3 regions of the Lysobacter sp. CA196 genome follow, and region 3 is predicted to be linked to each of the others. Evidence: predicted binding sites of a transcription regulator. Region 3 holds the regulator's gene; each other region holds the start of a gene.

Region 1 (6,386 bases), on a different contig from region 3:
GCAGCGGCTTGGGCGTCTCGCCATCGGCGCTGAGCGACTCCGGCAGGGCCTGCGCGCTGCTGGCCCAGTTCGACGGCGACGGGCCCATGCGGAAATCCAGCACCGCGCCTTGTGCCAGCAATTCGTGCGGCAGGGTCAAGCGGTCCCAGGCTTCGCCGTTGACCCGCAGCGACTGCACGTAGCGGTTGCGCGCGCTGACCTTGGGCGCGTTGATCTGCAGCTCGCGGCCGTTTTCCAGGCGGATGCTCATGCGTTCGAAACGCGGCGCGCCGATCACGTACTCGGGCGAACCCATACGCAGCGGATAGAAACCGGCGGCACTGAACAACCACCACGCCGACATCTCGCCGTTGTCTTCATCGCCGGGATAGCCCTGGCCGATCTCGCCGCCGACGTACAGGCGATCGAGGATGTCGCGCACTTTTTCCTGGATCCGCCACGGCTGGCCGGCGGCGGCGTACATATACGGAATATGGTGCGAGGGCTGGTTGCTGTGGCCGTACTGGCCCATGCGCACGTCGCGCGCTTCGAGCATTTCATGGATCACCTCGCCGTAGCTGCCGACCTCGAAGGTGCCCGGCGTGGCGAAGAACAGGTCGAGCTTGTTGCCCAGGGCGGTGCGCCCGCCGTACAGCGCGCTCAGGCCGGCACCGTCCTGCGGCGCATGGAAGGCCATGTTCCAGGCATTGGTCTCGGTGTAGTCGCCGCCCCAGCGGGTCGGGTCGAACTCGGTGGCGGTGTAGCGCCAGCGGCCGTCGCGATGGCGGCCGATGAAGAAGCCGAGTGGCGGGTTGAACAGGTTGACGTAACCGAGCGCGCGATTGCGGTAGTACGCCGCATCGTCGCGATAGCTCGCCTGGTAGGGATCGTCGGCGCCGGCCTCCTGCGCCAGCGCGCCGGCCAGACGGCCGATGGCGAAGTCGTTGATGTAGCCATCCATCGACCACGACAAGCCTTCGCCGACCGTAGTGTCGGTGTAGCCGCTGAAGATCGCCCGCTCGATGCCCTTGCGGCCCGCACCCGGCACCGGGCTGACGCTGGAAGCGTTGCGGATCGCCGACTGATAGAACGAGCGCACGTCGAAATTGCGCACGCCCTTGAGCCAGGCGTCGGCAAAGGCGATATCCGAACTGGTGCCGACCATCAGGTCGGCATAGCCCGGCGAGGACCAGCGCGCGATCCAGCCGCCGTCGCGGTACTGCTGGACGAAGCCGTCGATCATCTCGCCGGCGTGGCTCGGAGTCAGCAATACATAGGCCGGCCAGCTGGTGCGGTAGGTGTCCCAGAAGCCGTTGTTGACATAGACCTTGCCGTCGACGACGGCCGCGCCGGTGGCGCCGGCGCTGTCCTTGCCGGCCGGCGCCGAGAACGGACTCGCATATTTGTACAGCGGCCGCTCGGCGGTGCCGGTGTTCTCGTAACCGCTGTTGGGGTACAGGAACAAGCGGTAGAGGTTGGAATACAGCACCGCTTGCTCGTGCGCCGGCGCGCCCTCGGCGCGGACGATGCCGAGCTTGGCGTCCCAGGCGGCGCGCGCGCGTTCGCGCACCGCATCGAAGCCTTCGTCGGCGCCGATTTCCAGTTCCAGGTTGCGCTGCGCCTGTTCGACGCTGATCAGCGAAGTGGCGATGCGCATCGTCACCTGGCGGGTGGGGTCGCCGCTGAGGTCGAAGCCGTACCAGGCCGAGACGCGGTCGCGCCCGGCCTTGTCGCGGTCGAGCCGGGCGCCGTCGCGGATCGGCCGGTCGAAACGCGCGTAGAAGAACAAGCGCGAGGCGCCGGTCGAGAGCTTGCTCATGCTCTCGCTCCAACCGCTCAGCGCGCGGCCGTCGCGGTCGAGACGAATGTCGCCGTGTTCGTCGCGATGGTCGAACAGCAACTGCGCGCGGGTCTCGCCGGGCTCGGCCGGGAAGGTAAAGCGCATGACCGCGGCGTGGTCGGTCGGGGTCATCTCGACAACCAGGCCATTGTCGAAGCGCACCCGGTAGTAATCGGCACGCGCGGTTTCCTCGTCGTGGCCGAAACTCAGCGCGCGCTTGCTGCGGTCGAATTCGGGCCGGCCCTCGCCGATCGCCGGCATCACGTGGAAGGTCTGGCGGTCGCCCATCCACGGGCTCGGCTCGTGCGACAGCGCGAAGGCTTCGATGCGCGGGCGGTTGTCGTCGCCGTTGCGCTCCTGGTACTGGTAGATCCAGTGCGAGCCGGCGTTCGTGGTCGGGGTCCAGAAGTTGAAGCCGTGCGGCACCGCGACCGCCGGGAAGGTGTTGCCGCGCGAGAAGCGGCTGTTGGAATTGCTGCCGCGGCGGGTGTCCACATAGTCGCTGGGGCGCAGCGCGGCGCGCTTGCCCTTGGCGAGCGCGGGCGCCGGCGCGATGCGCAAGTCGTCGAGATAGCCCTGGTACGGCAACGCAGTGTCGCCCTCGTGGACCAGCAGGATCTTGCGCACGCGCCGTCCGGCCGCGACTTCGCCGATGCGGCTGCTGACCGCGTTCCATTGATCGGGATAGAGCAGCCGGGCCATGCCCTGCGCGCGCGCGGTCAAGCCGTTGCCGTACAGATCCAGCGGTTTGCGCTGCGACAGACGGCTGCCGTCGTCGAACACCAGGTCGATGGCGACATAGGTCGAGCCGTTGCGCAATGCATCCAGCTTCGACGGTGCGGGCTGGCCGGCGATATGCGCGCTCGACAGCGGGAACAGGCGGTAGGACAGCACAGAGTCCTTGGCCACCGCGATGTCGACCTCGACGACCTGCGCGCTTTGCGCCGCGCCGCTGCCGACGCCCTGGTAACGCAGCGAGCGCAGGCCGCTGAAGCCCATGCCGGGTTTCGCGGTGAGGGCGGCGGCCGCGGGCGGGCCGCCGTCGGCGCTCAGGCGCGGCGCCGGGTCGGCCGTTACCGGGGGCTGGGCCCCTGCCGCGGTCGCGGGCTCGGCCGCAGCCGGCTCACCGGCCTCGAACGAGGTCCAGAAGCTGCGCACCGGCCCGGCCATCGCCGTGGGCACCAGAGCCCAGGCCACGGCCAGCGCCAATGCGTGTTTCGCCGTCGTCCCTGCGCCATTGCGGCGCACTTTCCACCTTGCCGACATTCCCGCTCCCGTTGCCCGGACGGCGATCGCCTCCGATTCGCGTCGCGCCGACCGGCGAACGCCCCTGCTTCTCCCGATTTAAATCGATCTAAATCGACCTTGTCAAACCGCGGCGCAGCATTCGCCCACCCCGCCAGGCTGGCAAAAAAGCCAATCCGAACAAGCACTTCCGCCACAAGTTCCGGTCCGGATCGCCTGCCTTTGGCACACCTCTTGCGTCACCCCATCAAGAATGTGATTTGCATCACATTTTTGTATTGGTCTAGACCTCACCTGCAGCCCTCCGCTACACGGAAGTCCGTCCCACCATGCCCAACCCGCATCGACTTGCCCTCTCCATTGCTTTAGCGACCGCAAGCGCAATCTGCCCCTCAACGTCAGCTTTTGCTGCAGAGCGTCAAACAGCCGCCGCCAATCCGATGCCGGACATCGAGCGCTTGCGCGCCGACCGGCAGTGGCTGGCCGCGCTGGCGCGCATCGAAAGCGCCCAGGCCGCGACGCCCGGCGACGACCGCCTGTACCGACTGCAGGTGCTGACCCTGGCCGACCTCGGCAGCGCGCACCGCGCCTGGGCCCTGTATCAAGCCCGCCCCGAATTGTTCGACGCGCCCGAGCGCCAGCGCCTCGACTCCGGCCGCCTCGCCCGCCTTGCGGTATGGGGCAGCCTGTTCCCCGAAGACGAGGCCACCCGCCTCGACGAAATGCGCAGCGCCCGCGACGCCTTCGAGCAATACCGCGCCAACCAGACCCCGCAGCAACGTCAGGCCGACCTGCGCACGCGCTTCGACGAGCTGATGCTGCTCAATCACCTCGAACGCCATGCCGACGTGGTCGAACGCTACCGCGCGCTGCAGGCCGAAGGCGTCGACATTCCGATGTATGCCTTGTCGAAGGTCGGCGCCTCCCTGCTCGCCGACAAACGCCCCGAGGAAGCCGCGACCGTACTCGAACGGGTTGTGCGCGAGTGGCCCGAGGATCACGATTCGCAACTGCAGCTGGCCTACGCCTATTCGGAAAGCGAGCGTTTCGACGACGCCCTGGCCCAACTCGACAAGATCAAGGCGGCCGAGCCGGCCTGGGTGCGCGTCAACGGCGCCAAGCAGAGCTTCGAAAACTGGCGCCACTACGACGCCGACAGCACCCAGACCATGATCCGCCTCTACGGCGAGGACACCGTCGGCGCGCAGCAGCAGTTGGAAACGATGGCCGCGATCGGCCCGGACAACCCCAGCCTGCAGACCAATCTCGGCGTGGCCTATCAAAAACGCGGCTGGACCGATCGCGCGCTGCAACGCTTCCAGATGGCGAGCACGCTCGAACCGACCAGCGTCGGCGCGCGCATCGGCCAGATCGGTTCCTACCTCGAACACGCCCGCGTCGACCTGGCACGGCCGATCCACGATGAGTTGATCGCCCACCGTCCGCGCGACGTGCAGGTCAAGCAGATGGGCGAGTCCTGGGACCATCGCCTGGGCTGGCAATGGTCGCTCAGCACCGCCGGCGGCCGCAGCGATGCGCGCGGCGGCAGCGCGGCCGCATCGCCGCTCGGCACTCGCGACGCCGTGCACCGTTTCGAGATCCGCAGCCCGCTGATCGACGACCGCTGGCGCCTGACCGCGCATGCCCAGGACGCCTGGGCCGATTACCCCGGCGACCGCGTCCACGACCGTCGCAGCGGCATCGGCGCGCTGTATGCCTACGACCGCCTCAGCCTGGGCTTCGGCGTCGACCGCGCCGACGACCGCTCGCTCGCCAGCGACGAGCGCACCGGTTATTACCTCGATGCCGGCTGGCGCCTCGACGATGCCTGGCGCGTCAATGCGTCGTGGTACCGGCAAACCCCGGAAGCCTCGCTGCAGGCGCGCGGCGCCGGCATCGACGCCGATGCCTTGAGCCTGGGTCTGCGCTGGACGCCGAGCGAACGCACCTCGCTCGGCGCGACCGCGCAGCAACTGCGCTACAGCGACGACAACCGACGCAGCGCGCTCGCGCTGAGCCTCGATCAACGCCTGTACACGCGGCCGCATCTGCAGATCGCCGGCCTGGCCGATCTGTCGACCAGCCGCGCCAGCCGCCGCGACGCCGACGTGCCCTATTTCAACCCCAGCCGCGACGCCTCGCTGAATCTTGGTGTGCGCCTGGATCACGTCGCCTGGCGCCGCTACACCCGCCACTTCGTGCAACGCCTCAGCGCCAGCGCCGGGCCGTATTGGCAGCAGGGCCATGGCAGCGCCTGGGTGCCGCAACTGCGCTACGAACACGAATGGCGTTTCGGCAGCGGCCGCACGCTCAACTACGGCCTCAACTGGTCGCGTCCGGTCTACGACGGCGTGCGCGAAGACCGCGTCGCCTTCGATCTGAGCTTCCGTTGGGGAGAGGAATGAACATGCTGTCTTACGCTGCCCGCTTCGCTGTCGCCCGCCCCGTCCCGCGCACAACCGCATCTGCGCGTCTGCGCCGGGTGATCCACCGGGCGGTCGTATGCGCCGTGCTGGCCGTGGCCGCTTGGGCGCCGCTCGCAGCCGGCGCCAGCGAACTGTTGGTGCTGAGCTATCACGACGTGCGCGACGAAGTGGCGCGCAAGGGCGACCCGGATGCCTACGCCGTCAGCACCCAGAACTTCGCCGCGCACCTGGACTGGCTGTCCGGCCACGGCTACCACCCGGTCTCGCTGAGCGAGATCATCGCCGCCTCACGCGGCGGCAAGCCGCTGCCGCCCAAGGCGGTGCTGCTGACCTTCGACGACGGCCTGCGCAGCATCTACACCCACGTCTTCCCGCTGTTGCGCGCTTACAACTATCCGGCACTGATGGCGGTGGTGACCTCCTGGGTCGACCTGCCGCCCGATCAGAAAGTCGACTACGGCCCGCGCATGTTCACCCACGACGACTTCGTCACCTGGGCGCAATTGCGCGAAATGCAGGCCTCCGGCCTGGTCGAAGTCGCCTCGCACAGCCACGCCCTGCACCGCGGTGTGACCTCCAACCCGCAGGGCAACACCATGCCCGCCGCGATCACCCGCGCCTGGAACGAGAAAACCCAGCGCTACGAAACCGAAGCCGAGTACCTGGCGCGCATCCGCAAAGACCTCGGCGACAGCGCCGCCGAGATCAAGCGCGAACTCGGCGTCGGCCCGAAGTCGGTGATCTGGCCGTACGCGGCCTACAACAGCCAGACCAATGCGATCGCCGACGAACTCGGCATGGCGGTGACCTTCGATCTGGAAGGCCGCCACCAGAAGATCGGCGCCGACCTGCACGGCCTGGCGCGCCTGCTGGTGTTCAACAACCCCACCATCAAC
Region 2 (6,386 bases), on a different contig from region 3:
AGAGGGGCTTTACCGCGAGTGCTGCAGCCGCCGACGTGCTACGAACTCAACTCTCGTAAGCCGACTCGCCGTGGGTGGTGATGTCCAGGCCTTCGCGCTCGGACTCCTCCGGCACGCGCAGTCCGACCGCGAACTTGACGATCGCGAAGGCGATCACCGAGACCACGCCCGACCAGACCACGGTGATGCCGACGCTCAGCGCCTGCACGCCGACCTGCTGGGCGATGGTCTCGTTGCCGGCGCCGAGGCCGAAGCCACCGAGCGCGGGCGAACTGAACACACCGGTCAACAAGGCGCCGATGATGCCGCCCAGGCCATGCACGCCGAACACGTCGAGTGCGTCGTCGGCGCGCAACAGGCGCTTGAGGCCGTGCACGCCCCACACGCAGACCGCGCCGGCGATCGCGCCGATCGCGATCGCGCCGAACGGGCCGACCGTGCCGCAGGCCGGAGTGATCGCGACCAGGCCGGCGACCACGCCGGAAGCGCCGCCGAGCATCGACGGTTTGCCCTTGATCACCTTCTCCACCAGGCTCCAGGCCAAGGCGGCCGCGGCCGTCGCCAGCAAGGTGTTGAGGAAGGCCAGCGCCGCGCCGGCGGTGGCTTCGAGGTTGGAGCCGGCGTTGAAGCCGAACCAGCCCACCCACAGCAGCGATGCGCCGATCATGGTGAAGGTGACGTTGTGCGGCTTGATCGCCTCGCGTCCGTAACCTACGCGCTTGCCGACGAAGTAGGCGCCGACCAGGCCGGCGATACCGGCGTTGATATGCACCACCGTGCCGCCGGCGAAGTCGATCGCGCCCTTGGCGAACAGATAACCGTCGGGGCCGTACCAGACCATGTGCGCGATCGGCAGGTAGGCGAAGGTGAACCAGATCGCCGAGAACAGCAGCACCGCCGAGAACTTGATGCGCTCGGCGAAGGCGCCGACGATCAGCGCGCCGGTGATGCCGGCGAAGGTCGACTGGAAGGCGATGAAGACGTACTCCGGCAAGGACACGCCGGCGGTGAAGGTGGCCGCGAGCGAGGCCTTGTCGACGCCATTGAGGAACAGTTTGTCGAAGGTGCCGATGAAGGCGTTGCCGCCGCCGAAGGCCAGCGAGTAACCGTAGGTCACCCACAGCAATACGATCAGCGAGAACACCGCCAGCACCTGCATCAGCACCGACAGGACGTTCTTGGAGCGCACCAGGCCGCCGTAGAACAGGGCCAGGCCCGGCACGGTCATCAGCAGCACCAGCAGGGTCGAGGTCAGCATCCAGGCGACGTCGCCCTTGTCGACCACCGGTGCCGCCGCGGCGGCGGCCTCCTGCGCCTGCGCGGCGCCGGCCGACAACAGCGCCAGCACCGGTGCGGCGGCCAGGGCCAGCGCGCCTGCGTTCCGCTCGCGCGAGCGGGATTCGATCATCGTGTGTTTCATTTCGTTTCTCGCGTGGAGGGTCACAGGGCGTCGTCGTCGAGTTCGCCGGTGCGGATGCGCACCGTGTTCTCGACCGGCAGGACGATGATTTTTCCGTCGCCGACCTTGCCGGTGCGTGCGGCGTTCTGGATCGACTCCAAGGCCGCGTCGAGCAGGCTGTCGGGGACCGCGCACTCGATCTTGAGCTTGGGCAGGAAATCGACGACGTACTCGGCGCCGCGGTACAGCTCGGTGTGGCCCTTCTGGCGTCCGAAGCCTTTGACTTCGGTGACGGTGATGCCCGACACGCCGACTTCCGTCAGCGCCTCGCGCACCTCGTCGAGCTTGAACGGGCGGATGATGGCAATGATCAGTTTCATCTCGCAGCTCCGTGGTGGTTCGTGTGCAGTCGTGCGCCGGGCGTGCTCAGAACGCCTTGGTCACGGTCAGGGTGAAGGCGTCGTCGGCCAGGAAGTTGTCGTGGGCGTTGGTGTACAAGGCCTGTTCGGCATCGGTGTCGCTGTAGGCGGCGGCGACCGAGAAGCCGTTGTCGAAGCTCTTGGTCACGCCCACTTTCCAGTCGGCGTACTCGAAGTCCTTGTTGTGCTCGATCCACTGCTTGCCGCCGTGGACGTTGAGCGTCCAGCTCGGCTGGAAGGTCCAGTTGAGGTTGGCGTCGAGGTAGCCGCTGCCGTCGGAATCGGCATAGCCGAACAGGTCGGTCACGGCATAGGAGTACTTGAGTCCGACCGAGACCGTCTCCGACGGCGCCAAGGTGCCGCCTAGGTAGATCTCGGTGGTGTCGGGGCTGTTGAAGCCGCTCGGGTAATCGCCGGGGTAGTAATAGGTCAGCACGCCGACGTCGTAGGAGAACAGCTCGCCGGCCTTGCCGCGGTAGCCCACGTAGCCGTCGAGTTCGAGGCTGTTGGAGATGTCGTCGCCGATCACGACGGTGTCCGACAGCCAGCTGACGTTGCTGCCCCAGGCGCCGAGGTAGAAACCACTGTCGTGCGCGTACTCGATGCCGCCCTGCAAGGCGGGGTTCTGGTTGTTCTGCGACACCCCACGAAACAGGTAGTCGCTGGTCAGGCTCACCGAGCCCGAGGTTCCGGCGTGCGCGGACGCGGCCGCGAGTGTGGCGAACGCGAGCGCGGTGGCGAGCGCGGCCCTGGCTCGCGCGGTTTTGGCCCGCACGGTCTTGCCGGTGGCGCCGGCGTGTTCGGTTTTGCGATGTAACGACATGACGCAGGCTCCTCATAAGCGGTGGCCCCTCCCCGGTCATTGCTTCGTTGCGTTCCGGCCGCGTCGACGCGTGCATCGCGATGAGCCGGAGGGACGTGCGGTCGGACTCTGCGGTCCGCGCCTACGTCGAATGGCTGTCCTCCTGTGGTCGGTCGTGTCCGTGGCGGCGCCGGCCGATCGGTCGCGGCTCGATGGCTGCGTACTCGTCGCGCTGATGGCGATGCCGTGGTCGAAGATTTCGGTCGTCGTGCGCTTTGCTGTTTGTGTCCTGCGTTGGTTGCGGCAAGCCGCTCCCGCGACGTCGGCCGCAGGCCGATATCGGACGGATGAGGGCGAGTGGCGTCGCCCGGGTGGGTTCGTCTTCCCTGAAAGCGACACGGCCCGGAGCGTTAGCCCCGGGCCGTGTGCTGGTTTACCGCATGTCGCGCATCGCCTCCGCGCGCCGCCGCGTCGCATCCCGCCGCGCCGCATCGTAGCGGCGCGGGCGATCGGGATAACGCTTGGCTGGCACGAGGATGGATGCGTTCATGGCGATTAGACGGCGTAGTACATCTGGTATTCGAATGGGCGAGCCGGGAGCTTTCCGGAATGCGTTGAAGCGCATTCCGGCCCGGTGAGCGCCCGGTCCACAAGGACCGGGCCGGACATCCGCCGATCCGAAGATCCGATATACATCTGCGGCAATCTCCTTAGACGGCGTAGTACATCTGGTATTCGAGCGGATGAGTCGCGGCGCGGAACTTGGTCACTTCCTGCATCTTCAGCGTGATGTAGCTGTCGATGAAGTCGTCGGTGAACACGCCGCCGGCCTTGAGGAAGTCGCGGTCCTTGTCGAGCGCTTCGAGCGCCTGGTCGAGCGAGTGGCACACGGTCGGGATGCCCTTCTCCTCTTCCGGCGGCAGGTCGTAGAGGTCCTTGTCGCTCGGCGCGCCCGGGTCGATCTGGTTCTTGATGCCGTCCAGGCCGGCCATCATCAGCGCGGCGAAGGTCAGGTAGCCCGACTGGATCGGGTCGGGGAAGCGCATCTCGATGCGGCGCGCCTTCGGGTTGGCGACGTAGGGAATGCGGCAGCTGGCCGAACGGTTGCGGGCCGAATAGGCCAGCATCACCGGCGCTTCGTAGCCCGGCACCAGGCGCTTGTAGCTGTTGGTGCCCGAGTTGGTGAAGGCGTTGATCGCGCGCGCGTGCTTGAACACGCCGCCGATGTACCACAGCGCCATCTGCGACAGGCCGCCGTAGCCATCGCCGCTGAACAGGTTGACGCCGCCCTTGGCGAAGGACTGGTGCACGTGCATGCCGCTGCCGTTGTCGCCGACGATCGGCTTGGGCATGAAGGTCGCGGTCTTGCCGTTGCGGTGGGCGACGTTCTTGATGATGTACTTCATCGTCAACAGCTCGTCGGCCTTGGCGACCAGCGAGTTGAACTTGGTGCCGATCTCGCACTGACCGGCGTTGGCGACTTCGTGGTGGTGCACTTCGACTTCGATGCCGACCTGCTCGAGGGTCTTGCACATCTCGGCGCGGATGTCGTGCAGCGAGTCGAGCGGGGCGACCGGGAAGTAACCGCCCTTCACGCCCGGACGGTAACCGCTGTTGCCGCCTTCGTATTCCTTGCCCGAGTTCCAGGCGGCTTCTTCCGAATCGATGTGGAAGAAGGTGTGGCCCATCTCATTGGCGTAACGGACCGAGTCGAAGATGAAGAATTCGGGTTCCGGACCGAAGAAGGCCTGGTCGGCGACGCCGCTGGACTTCAGGTAAGCCTCGGCGCGCTTGGCGACGCCGCGCGGGTCGCGCGAATACGCCTGCATGGTCGCCGGGTCGAGGATGTCGCAGGTCAGCACGACGGTCGGGTCGGCGGTGAACGGGTCCAGGAACGCGGTCGAGGGATCCGGCAGCAGGATCATGTCCGACTCGTTGATGCCCTTCCAGCCGCTGATCGAGGAACCGTCGAACATCTTGCCGTCTTCGAACAGCGAGGGCTCGACGATGGACTTCGGGAAGGTCACGTGATGCTGCACGCCACGCATGTCGGTGAAACGCAGGTCGACGAATTCGACCTTGTGATCCTTGATGAGCTTTTCGACCTGTTCGAGAGACATGTTCGTTCCGGGAATGGGGAGTCAGGGTAAGAGTCGTGCAACGCGAGGGCATTGGAGCCGCCTGCCTTACAGGGAAGCAAGCGTCGTGCCAACTTTTATCTATCGCTAAGTTACTGAAATAAATGATAATCGCCGCTCCGCCGCCGTCTGGACGCACCATATAAAGGCACGAAACCGAGCAGTCGCACCAAGTTAGTGCAACACGCTTTCCGTTATTCTGGCGCGCCGCCGCGAACCCCCGATCGCGTCGCCGGCGCTCCTTTCCGCCCCCGACTCAAGACCCCCGCCCCTAATGACCGACCTGCTCGCCGCCCTGCTCCTCGGCATCATCGAAGGCATCACCGAATTCCTGCCGATCTCCAGCACCGGACATCTGCTGATCGCGCAACACTGGCTCGGCCACCGCTCCGACCTGTTCAACATCTCGATCCAGGCCGGCGCGATCCTGGCCGTGGTCGTCATTTACTGGCGCCGGCTGTGGACGTTGGCGACCGGCTTCGGCCAGCGCGACAACCGCGACTACCTGTTCAAGCTCGCCCTCGCCTTCGGGGTGACCGCGGTGCTCGGCATCGCGGTCAAGAAGGCCGGCTTCTCCTTGCCCGACCAGGTCCTTCCGATCGCCTGGGCGCTGGTGCTGGGCGGCGTGTGGATGATCGCGGCCGAACATTTCGCCGCCAAGCGCGCCGCCGCGCTCGGCGAACGCAGCGAGATCACCTGGGCCGTCGCCACCCTAGTCGGCATCGCCCAGGTCGTCGCCGGCGTGTTCCCGGGTACCTCGCGCTCGGGCGCGACGATCTTCATCGCCCTGCTCGCCGGCACCACCAGCCGCGCCGCGGCGACCGAGTTCACTTTCCTGATCGGCATCCCGACCATGTTCGCGGCCAGCGGCTACGAACTGCTCGGGGTGCTCGGCACGCCCGCCGCCGCCAACGAAGACTGGAACGCGCTCGGTGTGGCCTTCATCGCCTCGGCCGTGACCGCCTTCATCGCGGTGAAGTGGCTGTTGCGCTATATCCAGACCCACCGTTTCACGGCGTTCGCGATCTACCGCTTCGTGTTCGGCGCCGCGCTGTTGCTGTTGATGCCGTCCGGCAGTTGAATCGCATCGCCCCTGATCGCACCGCCCCACCGGCAGGAGCCGCCGCCATGAACGAAGCCGATCGCGCCGCCGAGCAGGAATTGCTCGACTACGCACAGCTGTCCGGGCCCGAACGCTACGCCGCCTTCGTCGCCGCCATCGCGCACACCGGGCAGCTATGGGTCGCCGAGTCCGGCGAGTTCGTGCTGACCCTGTTCGACGGCGATGGCCAGGAACTGCTGCCGGTCTGGCCCTCGACCGGCACCGCGCGCGCCGCCCTGGCGGCCGCGCCGAACCTCAAGGGCTATGCGCCGGTGCTGCGCGAGCTCGACGCCTGGCGCAGCAACGCCGCGCCGGCGCTGACCGAGGCCGGCCTCGGCGTCGGCGTGTTTCCGAACACCACGATGCAGTGCGCGGTGGTCACCCCGGCGGAACTGCTGGGGCATATCGACGCGGTGCTCGCCGATGAAAGCGAGCAGGAAGACGACGGCGACGGCGGCCTCGACCTGGAACGCGCCCAGCGCGAGCTGGCGCAGAAGTTCGCCAAGCCGAAGAGCTGAACCCCGAA
Region 3 (6,386 bases):
CGCCGGGGGACGGCGCTGAGCGGACGAACCGCTTAGAATTGACGGATTAGCCTAGCGGAAAGCCCTCCGGTCCGAAATGGCGACCTTCGAAACGGCCACTCTATGACCAGCACCGCACGCCCCGCCCTCGATCCCGCCCTCCTGCAATCGCCCGCGGCGCAGGCCGGCCTGGCCCAGAGCGGCCGGCGCGTGTTCGAGATCGAGGCCCAGGCGCTGGCGGCGGTTGCGGCCCGCATCGACGGCGATTTCACCGCCGCCTGCAACCTGGTCCTGGCCGCGCGCGGCCGGGTCGTCTGCACCGGCATGGGCAAGTCCGGGCATATCGCACGCAAGATCGCCGCGACCCTGGCCTCGACCGGCACCCCGGCCTTCTACGTCCACCCGGGCGAAGCCGGCCACGGCGACCTGGGCATGATCACCGACGCCGACGTGGTCCTGGCGCTGTCCTACTCCGGCGAAAGCGACGAAGTGCTGATGCTGCTGCCGGTGCTCAAGCGTCAGGGCAACCGCCTGATCGCGATGACCGGCCGGCCGCAGTCGACCCTGGCCCGCGAAGCCGACGTGCACCTCGACGTCAGCGTGCCGGCCGAGGCCTGCCCGCTCGACCTGGCGCCGACCTCCAGCACCACCGCCTCGCTGGCGATGGGCGATGCGCTCGCCGTCGCCCTGCTCGAGGCACGCGGCTTCACCGCCGACGACTTCGCCCGCTCGCACCCGGCCGGCGCGCTCGGCCGGCGCCTGCTGCTGCATATCACCGACATCATGCATGCCGGCGAGGAAGTGCCGCGGGTCCACGCCGACGCCAGCGTCAGCGAGGCCCTGGTCGAGATGAGCCACAAGCGCCTGGGCATGACCGCCATCGTCGACGACGACAGCCGTCTGCTCGGTCTGTACACCGACGGCGACTTGCGCCGCACCCTCGACGACGCCGGCGTGGACCTGCGTTCGACCCGCATCGCCGAGGTCATGACGCGCTCGCCCAAGACCATCGGCGCCGACGCGCTCGCGGTCGAGGCCGCGCAGCTCATGGAAACCCACAAGATCAGCGGCCTGCTGGTCGTGGACACTGAACGCCGCGTGGTCGGCGCGCTCAATATTCACGACTTGTTGCGTGCGAGAGTGGTTTAAGAGCCGGGACTCGGGTTTCGGGACTCGCAACAGCGTCCGACCTCTACTGCCAAGTTCCAGATCACGACATCCGAAATTCGAGTCCCGAGTCCCGAGTCCCGAAACCCGAGTCCCTACGCCAAACCCCATGCCCTACAGCCACCTCAACGATTACCCCGCTGAAATCCGCGAACGCGCCGCCCGCATCCGGCTGGCCTGCTTCGACGTGGACGGCACGCTGACCGACGGTCGCCTGACCTACGACAGCGAAGGGCGCGAGCTCAAGAGTTTTCATGTCCAGGACGGCCAGGGCCTGTCGCTGTTGGGCAAGTTCGGCATCGCCGTGCATTTCGTCACCGCCCGCGGCGGCGTCATCGCCGCCCAGCGCGCGGCCGAGCTCGGCGCGACCGCCCATGGCGATGTCGCCGACAAGCTCGCCTGCGTGCAGCAGATCGCCGCCGGCCTGGGGCTGTCGCTGGACCAGGTCGCCTTCATGGGCGACGACCTCGCCGACCTCAAGATCCTGCCCCACGTCGGCCTGTCGGTCGCCCCGGGCAATGCTCACCCCTGGGTGCGCGAGCGCGTGCACTGGCGCACCGTGGCGCGCGGCGGCGAAGGCGCGGCGCGCGAACTATGCGACCTGCTGCTCGGCGCGCAGGGCCACGCCGAGCGCGTGCTGACCGGTGCGCTCGGATGAGCTGGCGCGGCATGCTGACCCTGATCCTGATGGCCGCCGCGGCGTTGAGCGGCTGGGCGTTGTGGTCGCAACGCGACAAGAACCACGGCGACGGCCATGCCGAGGCGCGCCCGGACTACGTGCTCAACCAGTTCGAGGCGGTCGTGCTCAACAAGGAGGGCAAGGAATCGTTCACCTTGCGCGCGCCGAAGCTGACCCGCGACCCGAACGAAAAGACCCTGGACGTCACCACTCCGCTGTTCCTGATCCCGCCGAAGGCCGGCGGCAACGGTGGGCCGTGGGAAGTGCGCTCGCAGCGCGGCTGGGTCAACGCCGAGGGCGACGAAGTGCGCCTGCGCGGCCAAGTCAAGGCCGACAGCACCAATGCCGACGGTAAGCCGATCAACATCAGCACCGAGGAACTGAACGTGTTCCCCGATGCGAACAAGGCCACCTCAGCCGTTCCGGTCAGGTTGATTCAGCCCGGCACTATAATGAACGGCTCGGGATTGCAGGCCGATCTCGAAACCAAGAACGTCACCATCCCCAACGTCAAGGTCCGCTATGAAGCGAAAGCCCGCTAACTGGCCGGCGCTGTGCCTGGTCGCCCTTCTGCTGGCGCCGGCGGCCGCGCTCGCGCGCTCTTCGGACCGCAACCAGCCCATGGATGCCGGCGCCGACAGCAGCAATTGCTCGGTCAGCACCGATTCGGGCCCCTGCGTGCTGACCGGCAACGTCAAGATCACTCAAGGCACCTTGATCATCAATGCCGCCAAGGCCGACATCAAGCGCGCCGGCGGCGACATCAGCTTCGTCACCCTGACCGGCTCGCAGGCGACGCTGAAGCAGGAGCTCGACGACGGCGCACCGTTCAACGGCCGCGCCAACAAGATCGAGTACGACATGCCGAAGGACACCATCGTCTTGACCGGCAACGCCTACGTCGACAAGAACGGCGACACCATCAAGAGCGAACGCATCGTCTACAACTCCAAGACCGGCCAGGTCGAGAGCGGCGGCACCGGCGGCCGCGTCAACATTCGCATGCTGCCCAAGAGCAAAACCGCCGCCCCGGCCAAGGGAGGCGGCTGATGCTGGTCGCACAAGGCCTGCGCAAGGCCTACCGCTCGCGCGAAGTCGTGCGCGACTTCGGCCTGACCCTCGATGCGGGCGAAGTGGTCGGCCTGCTCGGCCCCAACGGCGCCGGCAAGACCACCTGCTTCTACATGATCGTCGGCCTGGTCCCGGCCGATGCCGGCCAGATCGTCCTCGACGGCAAGGACATCACCTCCGAGCCGATGTACGCCCGCGCCAAGTACGGCGTCGGCTACCTGCCGCAGGAACCCTCGGTGTTCCGCAAGCTCAGCGTCGCCGACAACCTGCGCCTGGTGCTGGAACTGCGCGACGACCTCGACCGCGCCGGCATCGAGCGCGAGCTGGCCAGCCTGATGGACGAACTGCAGGTGACCCACGTCGCCGAGCAGCTCGGCGCCAGCCTGTCCGGCGGCGAGCGCCGCCGCGTCGAGATCGCCCGCGCCCTGGCCGCCCGGCCGCGCCTGATGCTGCTGGACGAACCCTTCGCCGGCGTCGACCCCATTTCGGTCGGCGAGATCCAGCGAATCGTGCGCCATCTCAAGAATCGCGGCATCGGAGTGTTGATCACGGACCATAACGTCCGTGAAACCTTGGGCATTTGCGACCGGGCGTATATCCTGAACGACGGTGGCGTGCTCGCGCAGGGGGCTCCGGACGCGCTGCTGGCCAATCCCGATGTCCGCCGTGTCTATCTGGGCGAGCAGTTCCGTCTGTAACCTAGCGGTTGCCGGGCGCGGACGGCGCCCACGACGCGCGACCCGGGCCGACAGCCATCTCAGGTCGCGTTAGTCATCGATGATGAAGCCTCGCCTCCAAGCCTCGCTCGGACAACAATTGGTGATGACACCGCAATTGCGGCAGGCGATTCGCCTGCTGCAGCTGTCGGCTGTCGAACTGGAAGCCGAACTGGCCACTGCGATCGAGAGCAACCCGCTGCTCGACTGGACCGATCCGTCCGCGGTCAACGAAGACGAGCCGCGCCCGCCGCCGAGCACCGAGGAAGGCGCCGAAGCGCCGACCGTCGAGCCCGAATGGACCATGGACGACGGCGAGACCTGGTACGAACGGGTCGGCCCCTCCGACCACAGCGATGAGGACTCGCCCGCGGCCGAACAGGTCGCCGAGGCCGAGACCCTGCACGACCATCTGCTGTGGCAGCTGCACCTCAGCCCGCTGTCGCAGCGCGACCGCAGCATCGGCGTGGCCCTGATCGAGGCGATCGACGACGACGGCTACCTGCGCGAAAGCCTGGCGGCGATCGTCGAATCGCTGGCGATGGGGGTGAGCGAGGAAGAGGTCGCCACCGTGCTGCACCAGGTGCAGCGCTTCGACCCGGTCGGCTCCGGCGCGCGTTCGCTCAGCGAATGCCTGAGCCTGCAGCTCAACACCTTGTCCGACGACACCCCGGGCAAGGCGCTGGCCCTGGTGATCGCCGGCGAACCGCTGGAGCGCCTGCCGCGGGTCGGCGCGGCCGGCCTGGCCAGCGAACTCAAGCGCGACATCGCCGAGGTCGAGACCGCGGTGCAGTTGCTGCGCTCGCTCGACCCGCGCCCCGGCGCGCAGATGGGCGCGATCTCCACCGACACCTATGTCACCCCCGACGTGGTGATCTGGCGCCAGAACGGCCTGTGGCGCGTGGCCCTGTCGGAAGCGATGCGTCCGCGCATCTCGATCCACCGCGGCTACGAAAGCATGATCCGCCACGCCAACGCCTCCGATGCCAGCTATCTGCGCGGCCATCTGCAGGAAGCGCGCTGGCTGCTCAAGAGCCTGGAAGCGCGCGGCGACACCTTGCTCAAGGTCGCGCGCTGCCTGCTCAAGCAACAGGCCGGGTTCCTCGAATTCGGCGACAGCGCACTGCGTCCGCTGACCCTGCGCGAGGTCGCCAACGAAGTCGGCCTGCACGAATCCACGGTCTCGCGCGCGATCGCCCGCAAGTACGCGCGCACCCCCCGCGGGACCATGCCGCTGCGCGCTTTCTTCGCCTCCGGCATCGACACGGGTTCCGGCGGCGAAGCCTCCAGCACCGCGATCCAGGCCATGATCCGGCGCCTGATCGAGGCCGAGAACCCGCGCAAACCCTTGTCCGACGCGCGCCTGGCCGAAACCCTCAAGGCCACCGGCGTGCCGGTCGCGCGCCGCACCGTGGCCAAGTACCGCGAGGCGATGAGCATTCCCTCGTCGCAGGAACGCGTGCGCATGGCCTGAGGCCGCCAAATCCCGCAAAGCCGCTGGATTTCGGCCTCTATTCCCCATCGAATCAGTGACTTAACAATGGCCTACGACCATTGTTGCGGTCTTGCCACTTGCACCTGGAACTGAGCGTGAGATGCTGGAATCCCTGGCCCCGGCCAGGGCGTCAATCAGGCTCCGAAGCCCGCCGACGAGCGACGGCCCGGAGCCCAGTCTGCATTCTCCCGCGACGTGAAGGAGGTCTCCGATGCGTATCGAAACCCACGGCCAGCAACTGGAAGTCACTGCAGCCCTGCGTGACTATGTGGAAACCAAGCTGGCCCGTCTGCAACGCCATTTCGACCAACCCTTCGACGTGCGTACCCAGCTCAGTCTCGACAAGCCCGACCACCGCGCCGAGGCCACCGTTCTCATCGCCGGCCGTACCCTGCACTGCGACGCCGCCGCCATCGACATGTACGCCGCGATCGATCTGCTCGCCGACAAGCTCGACCGCCTGCTCATGAAGCACAAGAGCAAGCAAGTCGATCACCACCGTGGCGAAAGCCTCGCACGCAACGGCGAATTCGTCGGCTGAACCCGGCCCCCGGGACCCGGTCATCGATCCAGACACGCTGTCATGCCGCTTTATGAATTACTGAGTGCGGAACGGGTCGCGATCCTGGTCGAACCCGGCGATCGCAATACCGTGCTCGACGTCGCCGCGCGCATGCTCTGCGACAGCAACTCCTCCACTGCGTTCGCCCTGCGCGCAAGCCTGGGCGAACGCGAACGGCTCGCCAGCACCGCCATCGGCCACGGCGTCGCCATTCCGCACGCGCGTACGCCCCTGTTCGAAAACAGCCGCGGCGCCTTTCTCAGGTTGGCCGAGCCGATCGATTTCGGCGCCATCGACGGGCGCCCGGTCGACCTGGTCCTGGCCATGGCCATTCCCGAGCATCACGTCCAGCAGCATCTGCAATTGCTGGCCGAGCTGGCCGAGCGCTTCGCCGACGGCGGCTTCCTCGACCGATTACGCTCGGCGCCGAACGTCGCCGAGCTGAGTTATCGCCTGCTCGACCACTGTCGCCGCAGCGCGGCCTGAGCCCTGCCGTTCCGAGATGTGCAGTTCCGGGATGTGTTGATTCCAGCGGCACCGCTCCGAGCCGTGTCGATCCGAGCCACGCTCCTTTCCCCAACCGCTGAGCGGCTCATCGGCCTGCCTCGCCCGCCTTCTTCACACCGCGCCGCGAATGCGACCGGTTCCGCACCGATGCGGACACTGCCATCGCTTTGCTCGTAAACTTCCGCCCATGAGCAAGAGCATCCGTGCAGG

What was found. The regulator sigma-54, encoded in region 3, starts transcription at its own class of promoters, with help from an activator protein. The targets are predictions, from matches to a motif close to TGGCACGNGCNTTGC.
Region 1: the regulator sigma-54 is predicted to act here: its motif matches at 3,288-3,302, upstream of pgaA (poly-beta-1,6 N-acetyl-D-glucosamine export porin PgaA).
Region 2: the regulator sigma-54 is predicted to act here: its motif matches at 4,817-4,831, upstream of glnA (type I glutamate--ammonia ligase).

What each region holds. Positions count from the first base shown of each region.
Region 1 is NZ_JBQJIN010000017.1:94,062-100,447, forward strand. It holds gene ACTOWK_RS15645 (GH92 family glycosyl hydrolase) at 1-3,085, opposite strand, end outside; gene pgaA (poly-beta-1,6 N-acetyl-D-glucosamine export porin PgaA) at 3,505-5,469, shown strand; gene pgaB (poly-beta-1,6-N-acetyl-D-glucosamine N-deacetylase PgaB) at 5,472-6,386, shown strand, end outside.
Region 2 is NZ_JBQJIN010000019.1:38,535-44,920, reverse strand. It holds gene ACTOWK_RS16300 (ammonium transporter) at 47-1,420, opposite strand; gene ACTOWK_RS16295 (P-II family nitrogen regulator) at 1,441-1,779, opposite strand; gene ACTOWK_RS16290 (TorF family putative porin) at 1,826-2,641, opposite strand; gene glnA (type I glutamate--ammonia ligase) at 3,331-4,740, opposite strand; gene ACTOWK_RS16280 (undecaprenyl-diphosphate phosphatase) at 5,033-5,839, shown strand; gene ACTOWK_RS16275 (DUF2750 domain-containing protein) at 5,887-6,378, shown strand.
Region 3 is NZ_JBQJIN010000011.1:88,278-94,663, forward strand. It holds gene ACTOWK_RS12130 (KpsF/GutQ family sugar-phosphate isomerase) at 103-1,128, shown strand; gene ACTOWK_RS12135 (KdsC family phosphatase) at 1,256-1,804, shown strand; gene lptC (LPS export ABC transporter periplasmic protein LptC) at 1,801-2,367, shown strand; gene lptA (lipopolysaccharide transport periplasmic protein LptA) at 2,348-2,875, shown strand; gene lptB (LPS export ABC transporter ATP-binding protein) at 2,875-3,594, shown strand; gene ACTOWK_RS12155 (RNA polymerase factor sigma-54) at 3,677-5,086, shown strand; gene hpf (ribosome hibernation-promoting factor, HPF/YfiA family) at 5,319-5,648, shown strand; gene ACTOWK_RS12165 (PTS sugar transporter subunit IIA) at 5,691-6,155, shown strand; gene hprK (HPr(Ser) kinase/phosphatase) at 6,364-6,386, shown strand, end outside.